DNA from 3 places in the Lysinibacillus sp. 1 U-2021 genome. Region 3 is predicted to be linked to each of the others. Evidence: riboswitches for the same ligand, from Rfam matches in the RefSeq annotation. Region 3 holds a riboswitch; each other region holds the start of a gene.
The links. Region 3 has a riboswitch for cobalamin ahead of QH639_RS05570 (hypothetical protein). Riboswitches for the same ligand answer to the same signal wherever they lie in the genome.
Positions count from the first base shown of each region.

Region 1: it holds a riboswitch for cobalamin, as region 3 does, so the genes downstream of both, paoD (molybdenum cofactor insertion chaperone PaoD) here and QH639_RS05570 (hypothetical protein) in region 3, are expected to answer to the same signal.
Region 2: it holds a riboswitch for cobalamin, as region 3 does, so the genes downstream of both, QH639_RS02910 (FecCD family ABC transporter permease) here and QH639_RS05570 (hypothetical protein) in region 3, are expected to answer to the same signal.

Region 1 covers NZ_CP123966.1:2,876,031-2,881,144, forward strand. Annotated here, with positions in the region: gene QH639_RS14760 (hypothetical protein) at 1-612, shown strand, start outside; gene QH639_RS14765 (hypothetical protein) at 759-965, shown strand; gene QH639_RS14770 (HEPN domain-containing protein) at 1,394-1,975, shown strand; gene QH639_RS14775 (LysR substrate-binding domain-containing protein) at 2,457-2,867, opposite strand; partial or broken gene paoD (molybdenum cofactor insertion chaperone PaoD) at 2,846-3,121, opposite strand; cobalamin riboswitch at 3,082-3,307, opposite strand; gene QH639_RS14780 (hypothetical protein) at 3,498-3,788, opposite strand; gene QH639_RS14785 (hypothetical protein) at 4,059-4,370, opposite strand; gene QH639_RS14790 (hypothetical protein) at 4,397-4,714, opposite strand; gene QH639_RS14795 (hypothetical protein) at 5,067-5,114, opposite strand, start outside.
Region 2 covers NZ_CP123966.1:547,763-552,876, reverse strand. Annotated here, with positions in the region: gene QH639_RS02930 (sensor histidine kinase) at 1-437, shown strand, start outside; gene QH639_RS02925 (response regulator transcription factor) at 415-1,116, shown strand; gene QH639_RS02920 (YdhK family protein) at 1,158-1,727, opposite strand; gene QH639_RS02915 (biotin transporter BioY) at 1,830-2,426, opposite strand; cobalamin riboswitch at 2,581-2,768, shown strand; gene QH639_RS02910 (FecCD family ABC transporter permease) at 2,916-3,962, shown strand; gene QH639_RS02905 (heme ABC transporter ATP-binding protein) at 3,968-4,759, shown strand; gene dapF (diaminopimelate epimerase) at 4,812-5,114, shown strand, end outside.
Region 3 covers NZ_CP123966.1:1,057,242-1,062,355, forward strand. Annotated here, with positions in the region: gene QH639_RS05560 (tyrosine-protein phosphatase) at 1-386, opposite strand, end outside; gene QH639_RS05565 (ABC transporter substrate-binding protein) at 532-1,482, opposite strand; gene QH639_RS05570 (hypothetical protein) at 1,466-2,023, opposite strand; cobalamin riboswitch at 2,182-2,379, opposite strand; gene QH639_RS05575 (glutathione peroxidase) at 2,504-3,049, opposite strand; gene QH639_RS05580 (hypothetical protein) at 3,131-3,685, opposite strand; gene ytvI (sporulation integral membrane protein YtvI) at 3,776-4,834, shown strand; gene QH639_RS05590 (C40 family peptidase) at 4,996-5,114, opposite strand, start outside.

The DNA of each region.
Region 1 (5,114 bases), 1.8 Mb from region 3:
ATTGGCTTATCAGCACGTATCTCTATTGATCGTATAAATGAATTGCTGGAAGAAGGTCATAAACCACGCGATGACGGATTCTTTGATGAGGAAAGGAGCATTGCTGAGGAAGTATTCGAAGGTTGTTTGATGGCGTCAAAAAATTCCCATGAAGAAAAGAAAGCGCTCTATCTTGGCTATCTGTTTGCGAATCTTTGCTTCAATAAGAAAATATCAAAAGATCAGACTAACAGAATTGTCGCAATTGCGAATAGATTAACGTATAGCCAGTTATGTATATTACGGGCGTTTATATTTGAAGATATACGCTCAATACTTCCATTGATAAATCATGACTTCACCAAAAACAATGCCACTTTCGAGCAAATAGTCGTTTTACAAGAGATTTATGAGCTCGATGTTTCAGGTCTTGCGATAATAGAAGACCAGCATACATTCTATTTTAACCAGGTAACCCCAAGCAAAGTTAGGACACAAGGTATGGGAGCTGCATTGTACGAATTGATGGAACTGAAAAAAATACCGATGGAGGACTGGATTGGTACAATCCGCCCTCTTTTGACTGATCCATCTTTTCCTCATAAAGAATCAACAATTATGCAACAATGGTGACTATGTGCATGCCACTAATACAGTCGCTTCCTCGCTCATAACAGACAGCTAAACCTGATACGGAGCAGCTTCGTGCCCAAATACTAAATACTACTTAATAAAGAGCAGTGCTAGATGTTAAATACTAATAATCAGTTGAGGATCCTATGATTACAAAGTTTAATTTTCCTAATTCCTTCATCACAGAATTTATTAAAACACCCGATAAATATCCATTATCCATCCCAGAAGGGGCCATACTTCGTGCTGCGTATACTCAAGGCATTAAGCTTCGTAAAGTAACTGGTGGGTGGGTAGAGTATGATGATAATTCTCAAAAATGGGTTGTATATAAAGTTTGTGCATCTTGGTAGGTCCTGTTGAAAATTGGGAATGGATCATTTACCAGCCCTTGAACATCCACTGAAAATGATCTACTTCCCATGACTCAAGACAACACGATGTAAAAATGCATCCCAGACTTCCGCTGTTCTCTAACAGCAGACCTGATTGCCATTTATGCTGTCCGCTGCGAGTCATAAGCGGATTTTCTATCATCGCGATATCTTAATTTAAGGGGAGCAGTTCACGGCAACGGCAGTAAAAGGCTAAGCTGATAAAGTGGAGTTGATGGCAGCTATGTAGCTCCTTTTGCCAAACTAATAGACATATCTTTAACAAATAGATTCCAGATAACGTTTATGAGTAACTGTGTTACAGTAACGTTAGAAGATAAAACGCAAAAATTCACTGACTGATATCTTAACCATACGATTGTGGACTAAAACATTGAAGGTTATCAATGATGAACAAAATAAGTTTAAGAAAAACTCATGCACAACTCTTTTCCCGGAAGCTTAAAAAGTTAGCTATCATACAAAGGATTGAGCACGATCTAGATAAGCTAGACTTGAATGAACCGGATTCAGTGTATTCAATTAATCAAAAAAAAGAATATCTTTATCAATCATACATAGTTCATTTAGTTGCAAGTTGGCAAGAGTTTAATAAAGATCTCGTACTGTATTGTTTTGATGCATTGAAAAAAGATAGCGATAACCCTTCAATTAATTCAATTGCTCAAAGTCGCATTGATGACCTGCTTAAACAGTTCAATACGCCTAGCGCAGCGAATGTCGACTCGTTGTTTGACAAAGCTTTTGGTGTAAAAAAAACATCTAAGACGTGGACATTGGGTACAGCGGATTCTCAGATGGCTCTGAATGTGCTAAATAAAGTGCTGAAAACTAGACATAAAATTGCTCATACAGGTTATGCATCTGAAGAACTTAGTTACAAGGAAAATTTTGAAAATATGGAAGTGATATATGAAATTGCAGTTGCAACAGAAAAGCATGTGTTGGCATCTTTAAATATTAAATAAGTTGAAAGGAGAGTTTTTTATCGTATTGCTTAATCATGCCCGTTTCTCGCTCATAACAGACATAAACTTCAGTTATAGCATAAAGGTATGCATGCTGGGTGGGGAAAGTATGAAGGAAAAGAAGACTGCTGCGCCGTTTGTCGTCACGTTTATCTTCATTGGCTATGCAAGTCGTAATACAAGGTGGGACAAAACTGAGACACATAAGGCCTCGCAATGGCTTGCAAGGCTTTACATGTTTTGATGTGGTGGGACGTGTGAGCGCAGTGTTGATGGGGTAATGCTTTGAATTAGAAGCGGATTCTTATAATTCGTAATGCGAAGGTCGTAGGTTCGACTCCTATTATCGGCACCATTAAAATCAAAGAGTTACCCCATATTTAAATACACCACGTTTCCTCCTGTGCCGCATTTGTGCCATTGTAACCTTGGCAATTCATCAAAATACTGTTCTGACATCAGGCAGTGCAGGTGCAGCTATTTAAACCAATTGCTGCCGCCATTCTTTGACGTAGTCAATCAGGGTGCGGAGCTTTGGTGCAATATTGCGACGCTGTGGGAAATACAGATAGAAGCCCGGAAATTGTGGAAGAAAGTCATCAAGCAGCGATACAAGCTTACCGCTTTCAATATATGGCCTGAAAGTTTCCTGAGTGGCAATTGTTATTCCTCCGCCGGCAAGAACCAGCCTCAACATCAGACGCAGATCATTAGTCGTAATCTGCGGTTCAATCGCAAGGTCGAAAGTTCTCCCGTTTTCTTCAAATGGCCAGCGATAAGGCGCAACCTCCGGGGACTGACGCCAGCCGATACACTTATGGGTATTTCCCTCGGAGGCGAGAAAGCGCTTTCCACGCCCGGCCGCAAGGATCAGGACGACGGGGGCAGGCATGAATCCTCCTCCTGATGGAGACGTACAGAGGCGATTTCTGCCAGCACGGAGAGTGCCAGAGTATGCGCATCCCGGGCTTTGGGGAATATCCCGACGGGGGCCCGGATTTGCGCTGTCTCCTCCCTGGACCATCCCAGCTCGTGGAGCTTTTGCAGACGTAACGTGTGGGTTCGATGGCTGCCCAATGCGCCGAGATAAAAGGGTTTTGCTTCTCGCGCGGCCTGCAACACTGGCAGCTCCCGGTTGAGATCATGGCACAGCAAAATGACCGCCGTATCGGTATCGATCTGAGCGCTGGCTGAGGCCGGAAAAAGATCCGTAACAGTGGCCTTTTGAAATGTGCTCCCATTTACAGTTGCGGGACAGCGTCGGATTCACACCGATCTTCCCTTTTAAACAAATTAAAAAATCTAATTTGTACCTCTATCCTATTATTCCGTTTTTATTATTATACCATAAGGTTTATGTACTCAGACACTATCCTAATTGATTACTAATATCTATTGTAAAGGAGTCAATTTTCAAAGTCAATTTCAGTCAATTCAGCAACTTACTTTTCTGTTTCAACATTTTAACAATAAAAAAAGAGAGTGTAACACTCTCTTCAATGCTGCCAATTGATTTTTTTATTTATTCATCGTCCGCAGCGTATTCGTCGTATTCTTCATCTTTATGTTCTTTACATGCAAAAGCTGTCTCGTCATAGATGAGATGCAAATCTTTTTTATGAAATGCTGCTTCTTCCCCACAGAAAATACAATATGCATAAGGTGCATCTTCATCATGTTCATTGACGCATTTTACACATACTACTTCATCTGAATAATCCTCTTCTGATCCTCCACAATAAGTCCCACGCTCATATACGTTGATTGCTTCCCCTTTATCAATCTCTCTGTCACATGATTTACATAAAACCATTCATATTACCCCTCTCATTTAAATCCATTTTATCACAGATAATTTAACCATCTCTGACCTTTTATACTTTATATAATTATCAATAATATTCCAAGTATAAACTTTTAATTTAATAGTAGTTTCGAATATTTTATTCTCCACACAAGGCGAAACATTCTATTTTGTATTCTTAGATTTTTAGCTTATTCTTCATATAAATAAATGGACAAAATCCCCCCTATTTGACAGCAATAAGCTAAATAAAAAAGAGGGAAATTATCCCCTCTTTATCTATAAATCATGTGAGTTGAATACTACTGTATCCCCTTCACTATCTATTCTTTCTACATAATAGATAAATGAAGTTATAATTGTAGTAGGAATAGAAGTTGAAAATTCATAATATGTAGTTGTATTTGTATTTTTATCAATATCGAAATTTAGTTTTACGGTTTCAATGAACTCTGATTCTTTTGCAGATTTATTCGTTATCCATAACTTGGTTGCTCGTGATATCTCTAATTCTTCTAGTTCAAATGAATGTTTTGATTTTTCTTTTCCATTAATAAATGTTACATCTAAATCAACTTCATATTTAGGCATCTTATATTATCTCCTTATCAATTATTTTACAATGGATTATTGTGAGAATTATATGAATAGGGCTCGACTATTAAGATTAAATTATCCTCAGTAACTAATATTCTCTCTATAATTTTATAATGTGCAATGGAAGTGATTATAGTATTTTCACTAGAAAAATTCTGAATAAAACTATCACAGGTAAGTACATCTTCTCTATTAAAGTCATGTAATTCAAATAATCTATTATCATTTACATCGAAATAAAAAATTGAATTGCTAACTTTCTTTAACTCATTCCAATTAACATTATCAATTAAATCTTTGTATTGTACAGCATCAAATTTTTCAGCAAGTTTCCCCATATTAAACACCCCTTCTCATTTTATAGTTACATTTTACCATAGTTGGATATAGCAAGAAATACCTTTCTTTATAGGCGATTATATTACAAACAAAAAAAGAAGCTATTCAGAAAGAATAACCTCGTTTCAATGTCATTTAATGTGTTTTAATAGCACCGATACTTAACATGTACTTTGCATAACAAATTGAGTCACAGTATAAATTAGCCTCATCTATAAGATATTCATCTTCTCTGGTTAACTCGTTTAGACAATCCTTATTTGCACAACAGCCAATCACATTGATATCGTGATATCTATTCAGCTTCTTCACCCTCTCCAACTTTGTTATTTTCTCCATCATCCTCCCTTTTTAGATTTTCCCCTGTTCTTTTAACATCTCGTAAAGGAACCTTGCAGC
Region 2 (5,114 bases), 510 kb from region 3:
AATTAAGTCCCGCGTTTCAAGATAAAGGTATCTATTTGGTTGTACGTTGTGATAATGGCTTAACACTATGTGCAGATGAAGCAAGACTTGAGCAAATCGTGATTAATCTATTAAATAATGCATTCATCTATTGTGCGTCAGGAGATATGACTACAGTTACTGTAAAACAAGACAGTGGAATTTTAAGCATCGTCGTTGAAGACACAGGGAAAGGAATTCCAAAGAAGGATTTACCGTATATTTTTGATCGGTTTTATCGAGTGGAAAAATCACGTAGTCGTGCATTAGGTGGATCTGGACTTGGGCTTGCTATTGTCAAGGAGCTTGTACAAGCACATGGGGGAGAAATAAAGGTTAGAAGTGAAATAAATAAAGGGACTACTTTTGAATTGTCATTTAAAGGAGTAGAAACGAATGAAAACGATTTTATGCATTGATGATGAACCAAGAATGTTAGATTTATTAACCCTTTATTTGGAACCACTATTTATTTGTAAAGCAATGTCTTCTATACAAGAGGCATTGGATTTTTTAGAAGAAGAGCATGTGGATTTAGTTCTTTTGGATATTATGATGCCAGAGATGGATGGGTGGCAGGTTTGCCAGGAAATTAGGAAGTTTTGGGATGTTCCTATCATTATGCTTACTGCAAAAGGAGAACACGCTGATATTGTAAAAGGTTTAAACCTTGGTGCAGATGACTACATTTTAAAGCCTTTTGATGAGGAAGAGTTGTTAGCACGCATACATGCTGTATTAAGAAGAACGATATCTGAAGACAAAGTGATTAACTTTGAAGGGCTTTGTTTAGATAGAGAGTCCTTTGAAGTATATTTTCAACATAAGGCAATTCCATTAACACCAAAGGAATTTGCCATGCTCGCCCTATTTTTAGATTATCAAAATAGAGCATTTTCTAGAGAACACCTTATCCATGCCGTTTGGGGATTTGATGTAACGATTGAAGATCGTACCATCGATTCACATGTACGTAATTTACGAGAAAAATTAAGAAAAAGTGGTTTTCCGGCGGATGATTACTTGCAAACCGTTTGGGGCATCGGCTATAAATGGCATAAGTCTGCAAAGAGAAAGCAAATGGAACATAAAAGCTAGAAATTAACCTCTACCAGAATTGAAGGTAGAGGTTATTTCTATTATTTTGAACTAAGCTCTTCTTCTGTTACCCATTTATGATTTGTTACAGCTTCACCACTTGTAGTGGAAGTATAATCAACCATATATACAGTTGTTTGCACAGCCTCGTCAATAAGGACAGTCGCATTTTCCATACCTTCCATATGTGTTGCGTCCGTTTTTACTTCTGTTCCAGGTGCCAGTGGTGCTTCTTGTGGGTCAATTAATTCTTCATGAATTATCCACTTATGCTTTTCTATTCGCTTTCCACCAGATGTAGGCTCATAGGAAATAACATAGGCAGTTGTACGATAGGCTCCTACTATTGTTGCTTCGGCTCCTTTCATACCTTCCATATGTCCATCTGTAATAATGGCTGTGCCCCCTACAGGAAATTTCGGGTTTTCAGCATTTTTTAACGTTACTGGTACATGGCCAGAACTTGAATGGTTCATTGTAGAATGATCCATTTTTTCAGCAGTTTCATTAGAAGTGGACGCAGGTTTTGTTTGCTCCTCTGTACAAGCCGTTAAACTAATTAGAGTGACCACTGATAATAGTCCGACTGACCATCTTTTATTGAATTTCATATGATATCCTCCTCATTATTTGCTCTTAAGGTAGCAAATAAATGTGCAGAAACGATGGATATGACCTATGAAAAATATCTAGCACAAGTAGGGGGAGATATACTATTGAATGGGCATAATCTTCAATGTTTTTTGTAATCTATAGGCGAAGATACCAGCAAAAATAGCTAAAATAATATCTTTTGGTAGTGGAGGAATCATCCAAAGCCAAGCGAGCTTATATGAAAAATTCTCTGGCGCACTTGCCCAAAGCTTATAGGCAAAAAACATCCAATTTGTTCCTATCAAATAATTTATAGCCGTTGCTACCAAAGCAGCTACGATAAAACTTTTCTTTGTCCCGCTTCGTTCTACGATCAATCCTGCAACAAATGCAGCTAATATAAATGTAATAATAAACCCAAAGGTAGGGCTTAAAATTTGGCCAATTCCACCACCGAAACGAGCAAAGACAGGGGCTCCTGCCAATCCTACGCACATATAAATTGTGCAGGCGAGCGCACCTTTTCTACTACCAAGAATAAGCCCTGCTAAAATTGCAAAGAAGGTTTGAAGCGTAATGGGTACACCACCAACTACCATAAAAGGTGCAAAGGAAGTGATATTAGCACCCACCATCATTAGCGTTGAAAATAACCCAATGTAGGTAATGTCAACAGTTCTTAACTTATGGTGACTATGTTGTGTAACAGTTGCCATGAATTTCACCTCGCTTTATAAGTTATTACTGCTAGTGTAAAAAACGAATGTATTTGTGTCAACCTTATTGTTTATTTAAGTTAACTCAATTGCTGAATTAAATTGAAGTAGACTATCTATCTATAAAAATGTATGATAGAACCGTCACCATTTTATAACTTCAAATACTATTGGTGTGACATTTTTAAATGTCACTTAAAAGGGAAGTCGGTGGAAGTCCGACGCTGTCCCGCAACTGTAACGAGGAATCCTATAATATGATTTGCCACTGTTTAAGAATGGGAAGGCAATTATAGGATAGTGAATCGAAGCCAGGAGACCTGCCATTTAGTAATACCTGTAATGCCCACGAGGATGCAAGCAATACGGACAATAGCTGGATATTTTTCTGACTTTGTTTAATCTAGGGTATTTCTATGCGCATTTTCGCATGGGATACCTTTTTTTATTGCTTCATTCATCAATATATTCAGTAGGAGTTTAAAACAGATGAATAAAAAATTTATGTTATTTTCCTTCGTACTTTTCATGGTATTAATTGTTTCAATGACCTTTGCTGTAATGGTTGGCTCAGTTTCAGTTACACCGCTATATGTATGGAAAGTTATTCTTTCTAAAATTCCTTTTATACAAAATTCGATCGAGCAAGATTGGAGTCGCTCTCAGGAAATCATCATCTGGCAAATAAGAGCACCTCGTGTTTTGCTAGCAGCGATAGTAGGAGCGGGGTTAGCTATTGCAGGGGCAGCCATTCAGGCACTAGTACGTAATTCTATTGCAGACCCGTATATTCTAGGGATTTCTTCAGGGGCAGCTGTCGGCGCTACTTCTGTGATTATTTTAGGAGCCTTTTCATTTTTAGGTATTTACGCTCTTTCAGTATCCGCATTCCTTGGTTCATTACTTGCCATTGCACTTGTCTTTTTCTTATCACGTGTTGGGGGACGTGTCTCTATTTTCCGCTTGCTATTGGCAGGCATGGCTGTGTCCTTTATCTTAACGGCTATCTCTAACTTTATTTTAATGATGTCAAAGCAAGAAGGGGCCTTAAAGGCTGTTATGTTTTGGATGCTAGGTAGTTTAGCTGGAGCCAAATGGAATAATATTGTGATTCCAGCTTTCGTATTCTTTATTGTATTTGGGCTACTGTGGCTACACTATCGCAATTTAAATTTATTATTACTAGGAGAAGAGGCGGCAGTGACATTAGGCGTTAATCTTCAGCAATTCCGTATTCAGTTAATACTACTAGTATCTCTATTAACAGGTGTGCTTGTCGCAGTTAGTGGTTCTATAGGATTTGTGGGATTAATTATTCCCCATATTGTGCGTTTAATTGTGGGCTCAAACTATAAATACGTAATACCTATCAGTGCTTTAATAGGTGGAATATTCTTAGTGTGGGCAGATGCCTTTGCTCGAATTATTATTGCTCCTCAGGAAATGCCAATTGGTATTATTACAGCTTTTTGTGGAGGACCATTTTTCATTTGGCTTCTCCGTCGTAACAACTATTCTTTCGGTGAAGGAGATTAACTTCCATGACATTAGAAGCGAAACAAATATCATTCTCCATTTACGATCAGCGTATACTGCATGATGTAAGCATTCAAATAAAAGAAAAGCAATTTGTTGGATTAATTGGTCCTAATGGGAGCGGAAAATCAACATTGTTAAAAAATATGTATCGTCTCCTAAAACCTGAAAGTGGATCGGTAGTATTAAATGAGCAAGATATATTAAAGCAATCAAGTAAAGCAATTGCGAAAAATTTGGCTGTTGTAAGCCAAGAGACACCCGTATTATTTGATTTCACTGTGCATGATTTAGTCAGTATGGGAAGAACCCCACATAAAAAGCTGTTAGAGCTTGATCAAGAGAAAGATTTTCAAATTGTTAAAGAGGCTCTTAGGCAAACGGGCATATCGCATTTAGAGAAACGAAGCTTTAGTTCGCTTTCTGGTGGCGAGAAAAAGCGTGTCATGGTTGCAAGGGCACTCGCTCAACAAGCACAGATATTAATATTAGATGAGCCGACGAATCATTTAGATATTCAACATCAACTTCAACTTATGGATTTAATTCAGACTTTGCATTTAACCGTAGTAGCAGCTTTACATGATTTGAATATTGCTGCTATGTATTGCGATCAAATTTACGTTTTACAGCAAGGGCGAATAGTTTGTCATGGTACACCAGAGGAAGTACTTACGCCAACAGTGCTGCAAGATGTATTTGGTGTTTTTGCGGATATTCAAATCCATCCAATGACAGGGAAGCCGTATCTTACATATGTTCCTGAACAGTTCACGAAGGGGTTTAGCCAAATATAGAAAAGTGTCATCTTCTATTAGATACATAAAACATCCTTTAAGGAGTGACTGTATGCAAATAGCCTTTACGAAAATGCATGGTATTGGCAACAGCTATATCTATCTTGATCTTTTCCAACATGATTACAAGGAAGATATCTTTTGTGTATTGGCTCAAAAAATGGCCAATGTCCATACTGGTATTGGCTCAGATGGATTGATTATTATCCAACCCTCTAAAATTGCTGACTGTGGTATGCGTGTATTTAATAAAGATGGATCTGAGGGGACAAATTGTGGTAACGGTCTTCGCTGTGTTGCTAAGTATATTTTTGAACGTCATATTGTACGACAAGAGCTAATTACGATTGAAACG
Region 3 (5,114 bases):
TTAAATGAAAGATTGTTAAAAGGCATTTGTGCATAAAAATCCCGAAACATCTCAGGGCTTACCACTTTATAGAAATCTCTACCACCAGCATTGGTAGGCATTTCAAAAGCATGATTACCCTTCGCTGGGATTTGTATATATTGAGCATACGAGAACACTGGGTTAGGATTATGATACGCCTCATTGTTATCGCGATAATCAAAAATGGTTTTAATCCCTAATGTTTCAAATAGCTCTTTATCTGCCAGTGTCATTTTTCCAAGAGCAGCTGAGCGGTAAAATAAACCTTTTTTTACCCTACGCCCATCTTTTGTCTTATATCCACCCATGTCTCGGAAATTATAGACTGCCTCAAATGGAATTACCTTTGTCTCTAATTGCTCCAATCACTACACCTCCTAAGATTATTAAGCATACTTACTTTTATTTTAAAGAACAAACTACATTAATTCCAATTTTCACGCTAGGTAATAATTTAAACCACATAAAAAATGCTAGCTGAATGGCTCACAGCTAGCATGGAAACATTTCTTATTTAAATAATTCGGGGTACACAGCTTTCGCTACTAATTCTACAGCTTCACCAATACGCGGACCAGGTCGATTAGAGATATCTGTATCGATGGACAATACCGCTTTGTTTTGAATAGCTGTCACAGTATTCCAACCATCTCGTTCAAGAATTTCTCCTATTGGATCTTCTGTATCGTTTACTGTTGTTAAAATAACATCTGGATTTTTCGCAATAACATCTTCCTCATTCACTTTTGCCCAGCTATTCAAGTCAGAAAAAACATTATTAACATTAGCTGCATCTAATATTTCTTGCTGGAAAGTGCTAGAGCCTGCTGTATATATGTCTGGCTTAGGGCTAACCTCTAAATAAACATTTTTCGGCGTTTTTACGTCCTTCACCTTCGTTTGTACTTCAGCAATTTTCGCCTTGATCTCTTCATTTAATTTATTTCCTAGATCAGCAACATCCATCACAGCAGCAATTTGTTCGATATCTCCATAAACATCATCGAAAGTAGTCGCAGATTGAATAACAAACACTTTAATTCCTGCGTCCTCAAGCGGCTTTAGGGCATCCTTATCACCGATTGTATAAGCAATGACAACATCTGGCTTTAACGCTATAATTCTTTCACTGTTAAAGTTCGTAGTATCAGAGACACGTTCAATTTTTTGTGCTTCCTCTGGGTAAGTATCGTACTCAGTTGCTCCTACAATTTTATCGCCAACACCTAAAGCAAACAAAATTTCAGTATTACTTGGTTGTAAAGATACAACTGTTTTTGGTACTTCTTTAAACTCTATTTCCACTCCACGGTCATCTGTCACTTTATAGCTTGTTTTCTCTGCGTGTTGTGTATCTTGCGAAGCATCTTTATTTTTTGTATCTTCAGCAGTGCCACAGCCTGCTAATACCAGTGCAAGTAAGAGCACCGATAGCCATTGGAAATTAAATACTTTCTTCATTGTTATTCTCCTTTTTCTTTTTCATTGGGTAGGATTTACTAATAAACGGTATTTCAGCTATTCCAGCTTGCTGATTCATAAAAACAGCCATGACAAAACATACATTAGCTAATAAACCAAGGTAATCGAAAAGAATAGCAGGAACCTCTCGTTCTTCTGATACTTTGTGTAAAGTACGATATGATTTTTTTGCTTCACTGCGACAAAGATGTAAGGCTGCAGCGGCCTCTGTTCCTTGAGGTAAAACAAAACTTTGAATCTCTTCCTTCACATGGCGAACGTAAAAATCATAACGCTCACTTAACCAAGATAAATCCTCTTCAGTTACTGCTAATTTCCCACGAACTGAGCCATTCACATGATACGCCATAGGTAACATAAGCAATAAATCCTCAGCAACGACTTGAACATCCTCTTTTTTTACCGCAGCTAATGCAACTCCTAGATGTGTTGTAAGGCTATCTGTTCGAATTTCAAAATCGACCGTTGAAGCTTTCTCACGCATAAATGGATAACAAGAATAACGGGCATCTTTTTTCACTTGCTTCCCCCCTATTTTCTATAATGAAAAATTCTTATTTGAAAGGCATAAAAAAGTCGCTCCTTTTTGCAAAGGAACGACAAAAATAACATAATGAGCCATCAAACTGGACAAAGCCTATGTATTTGTCGTATATCCTCCTAGCTTCCGAGAAGTTTTTATACGTTCAAATAAAGGTCGGTCTCCTGGCTTGTACAGTTCGTCACATGAAACGAATGTGTTATAAAGGACCTTCCCATCTTCTTTGAGACAGTGGTAAATCTTTATAATGGCTGCACTTACAGTTGCGGAAACAGCTCCGGTTTTTCACCGGATTCCCGATTATGCTAATTAGCACCTTTATTCTGCAAGAATATTTCATTTGTAAAGCAGTTTATCATATATGCTTCAGAAAAAATAGCTGTACTCAGTTTTAAAATATAGCAATATTTCTACTTGAAGAGAAAACCCTAACAAATTTTTACATTATTAAGAAATTTACTATAATAGTGTTTCAATTGCTTTTTCAATATCGAGCTGTGAATCTGTTGGTTCAAAGCGTGAGACGGTCTTACCATTAGCATCTACTAGAAATTTTGTAAAGTTCCAGCGAATATTACGACCATCTAAAAAGCTTGGGGCAAGTTGAACAATTGCTTCTGCCAACATTTTCTCCTGCATACTTGCCTTCCCAAACTCTCGGTAATCCACTTCATGCTTTAAATAATTAAAGAGTGGATGGGTAGCCTCTCCATTTACCTGTACAAGCTCAAAAATCGGGAATGTGACCCCATAGTTTACCTTGCAGAGATGCTTAGTTTCCTCCCCATCTTCAGGATTTTGATGGCCAAATTGATCACAAGGGAATCCAAGAACTACAAAATTCTCTTTTCCATATTTATCATACATTTTCTGTAAGTCTTCAAATTGATATGTAAATCGGCATTGGTTTGCCGTGTTAACAATTAACATTGTTTTTCCACGATATGTTTCCATCGATAAAATTTCGCCATTAGGCTTCCGAACTAGATAATTATAAATGCTCATGCCATAATCCCCTTTTTTCATTTATTATAGTTGACTATTCTACCGCTCATCAAAGAATTTGCACAAAAAAACACCACCTCGCTACTTTGAACGGATGGCTGACTTATACTTCTTTTTATATTTAGCATCTTGTTCTTCATTAATTAAACGATGGGCAATATCTAATAATTTCGAGTCATTTGTTTGATCATATAGCTTTTTAAATGACATAATAATATCCTGACGAATAAGAGATGGCTGTTTTTCATCTATACATGTTTGAAATCTTTTAGCTAGATACGATACAACCAAATCTCTTTGTACTGGACCCGCTTGTCCAATTTTCCAAATTGCTTGTAATGCATGCCTTGCTGTAGCAGATTGCTCATCGTAAGTCACAGCCCAAATCTTTAAAAAATCCTCCAAGACCCTTTCTTCTGGATCACTTTTTGCAGCTAAAGCGCATAAAATTTGTGCAGCACGTGCACGAGAATAACCATTATTGTATGTAAGTGCTTTTACTAGCTGTTCCCAAACTGCATATGTCCAATCTACAGGTTCCTGCATAATTTTCATTAATTCCTCGTAAGATTCATATTGAATATCGCGATCATGCTCTGTTAAATTACTAAAAAGTTGCAAAATCTCTTTTTCCATAATTCATCCCTACCTTTATTGATTCAGAACGTAATAAAATTTGATTTATGGTACACTTAACTTAATTTTTTTCGCAAAGAAGGTGAGTTTATGAATAAATTTAATGCTAGGAAATTGATTTTTCGGTTGATTGTGATTATATTCCTACTTCTAGCTGCGTATTTTGTTATCCCAGTGTCCATGCCTTTAATCCTTGCTGGGATTAGTGCATTTTTCTTAGAACCACTTGTCATGTTCGTTAAACGGAAATGGAAAATGTCACGGAAAATAGCAGTTGCTTTTATTTACATAGTGAGTGTAATAGTTATATCTATTATTTGTTATCTGTCCATTACCCAAATAATGACACAAATAATTTTACTGTCTAAGCAAGCTCCCTATTATATTTCCAAGCTATCAGATATGTGGCTTCATATGCAAGAAAATATTTCTAAATATACAGAAGACTTTCCACCTGAAGTAAGTGCTTCGCTTCAAAAAACCACAATGGATTTCATAAAGAAAGTTGAAGAATCCTTTTTAAGCTTCTTTAATTATAGCAAAGTTTCTGCCTTCTTTTCAGAGATACCCAGCCTATTCATCAGTCTTCTCGTTTATATGATTGCGCTATTCCTATTTATGCTTGATTTGCCTAAGTTAAAGCAAATCACTTATAAATATTTAAAGCCCAATACAGCAAAGAAGATAAAAATTATTTTAAATCGCTTAAAAGATGCAACACTTGGCTATATGAAGGCTCACTTATTTGTAAGCTTTATTATTGGAGGCGTCACACTCATTGGACTGCTATTAATCCAACCGAAATACGCAGTAACAATGACGATTATTATCTGGTTAATAGATATTGTACCATTCCTAGGCTCTATCATTATTCTAGCCCCATGGGGACTTTATCACCTATTGATGGGAAACACCTCTATAGCTGTAAAATTATTCATCTTAGCTGCTATTTTACTTATTATTCGTCGAGTAGTCGAGCCTAAATTAATGGGAGACCATATCGGTTTATCCACTTTACCAACATTAATTTCCATGTTCATAGGTCTACAGTTATTTGGTATTATCGGTTTACTTGTCGGCCCATTCGTTATTATTTTCTTTATAGCGTTGAAAGAGACAGGTGTCATCAAAGTAAATTTTAAAATTTAATATCCATCTAGTATGCAGGAAAATCTCTTTTCAAGAATAGAAGTTGTCGTCTTGTTTCTTTGAAAGAATAGCATTCCAAAAACAAAAAAGGTCATCTTTGTATATTTTTCTCTACAAAGATGACCTTTTTCTTATCTCAACCGTCTATATAATAGTGAGGCCTATTGAATACGTCCAAAGCCTACTAAGTATTGATTCCACCAATCAAGTGATTCAATTACGACACCATTGTTTTGAGCGTCGATCATTGTGTTATTACCTAAATAAATACCTACGTGTG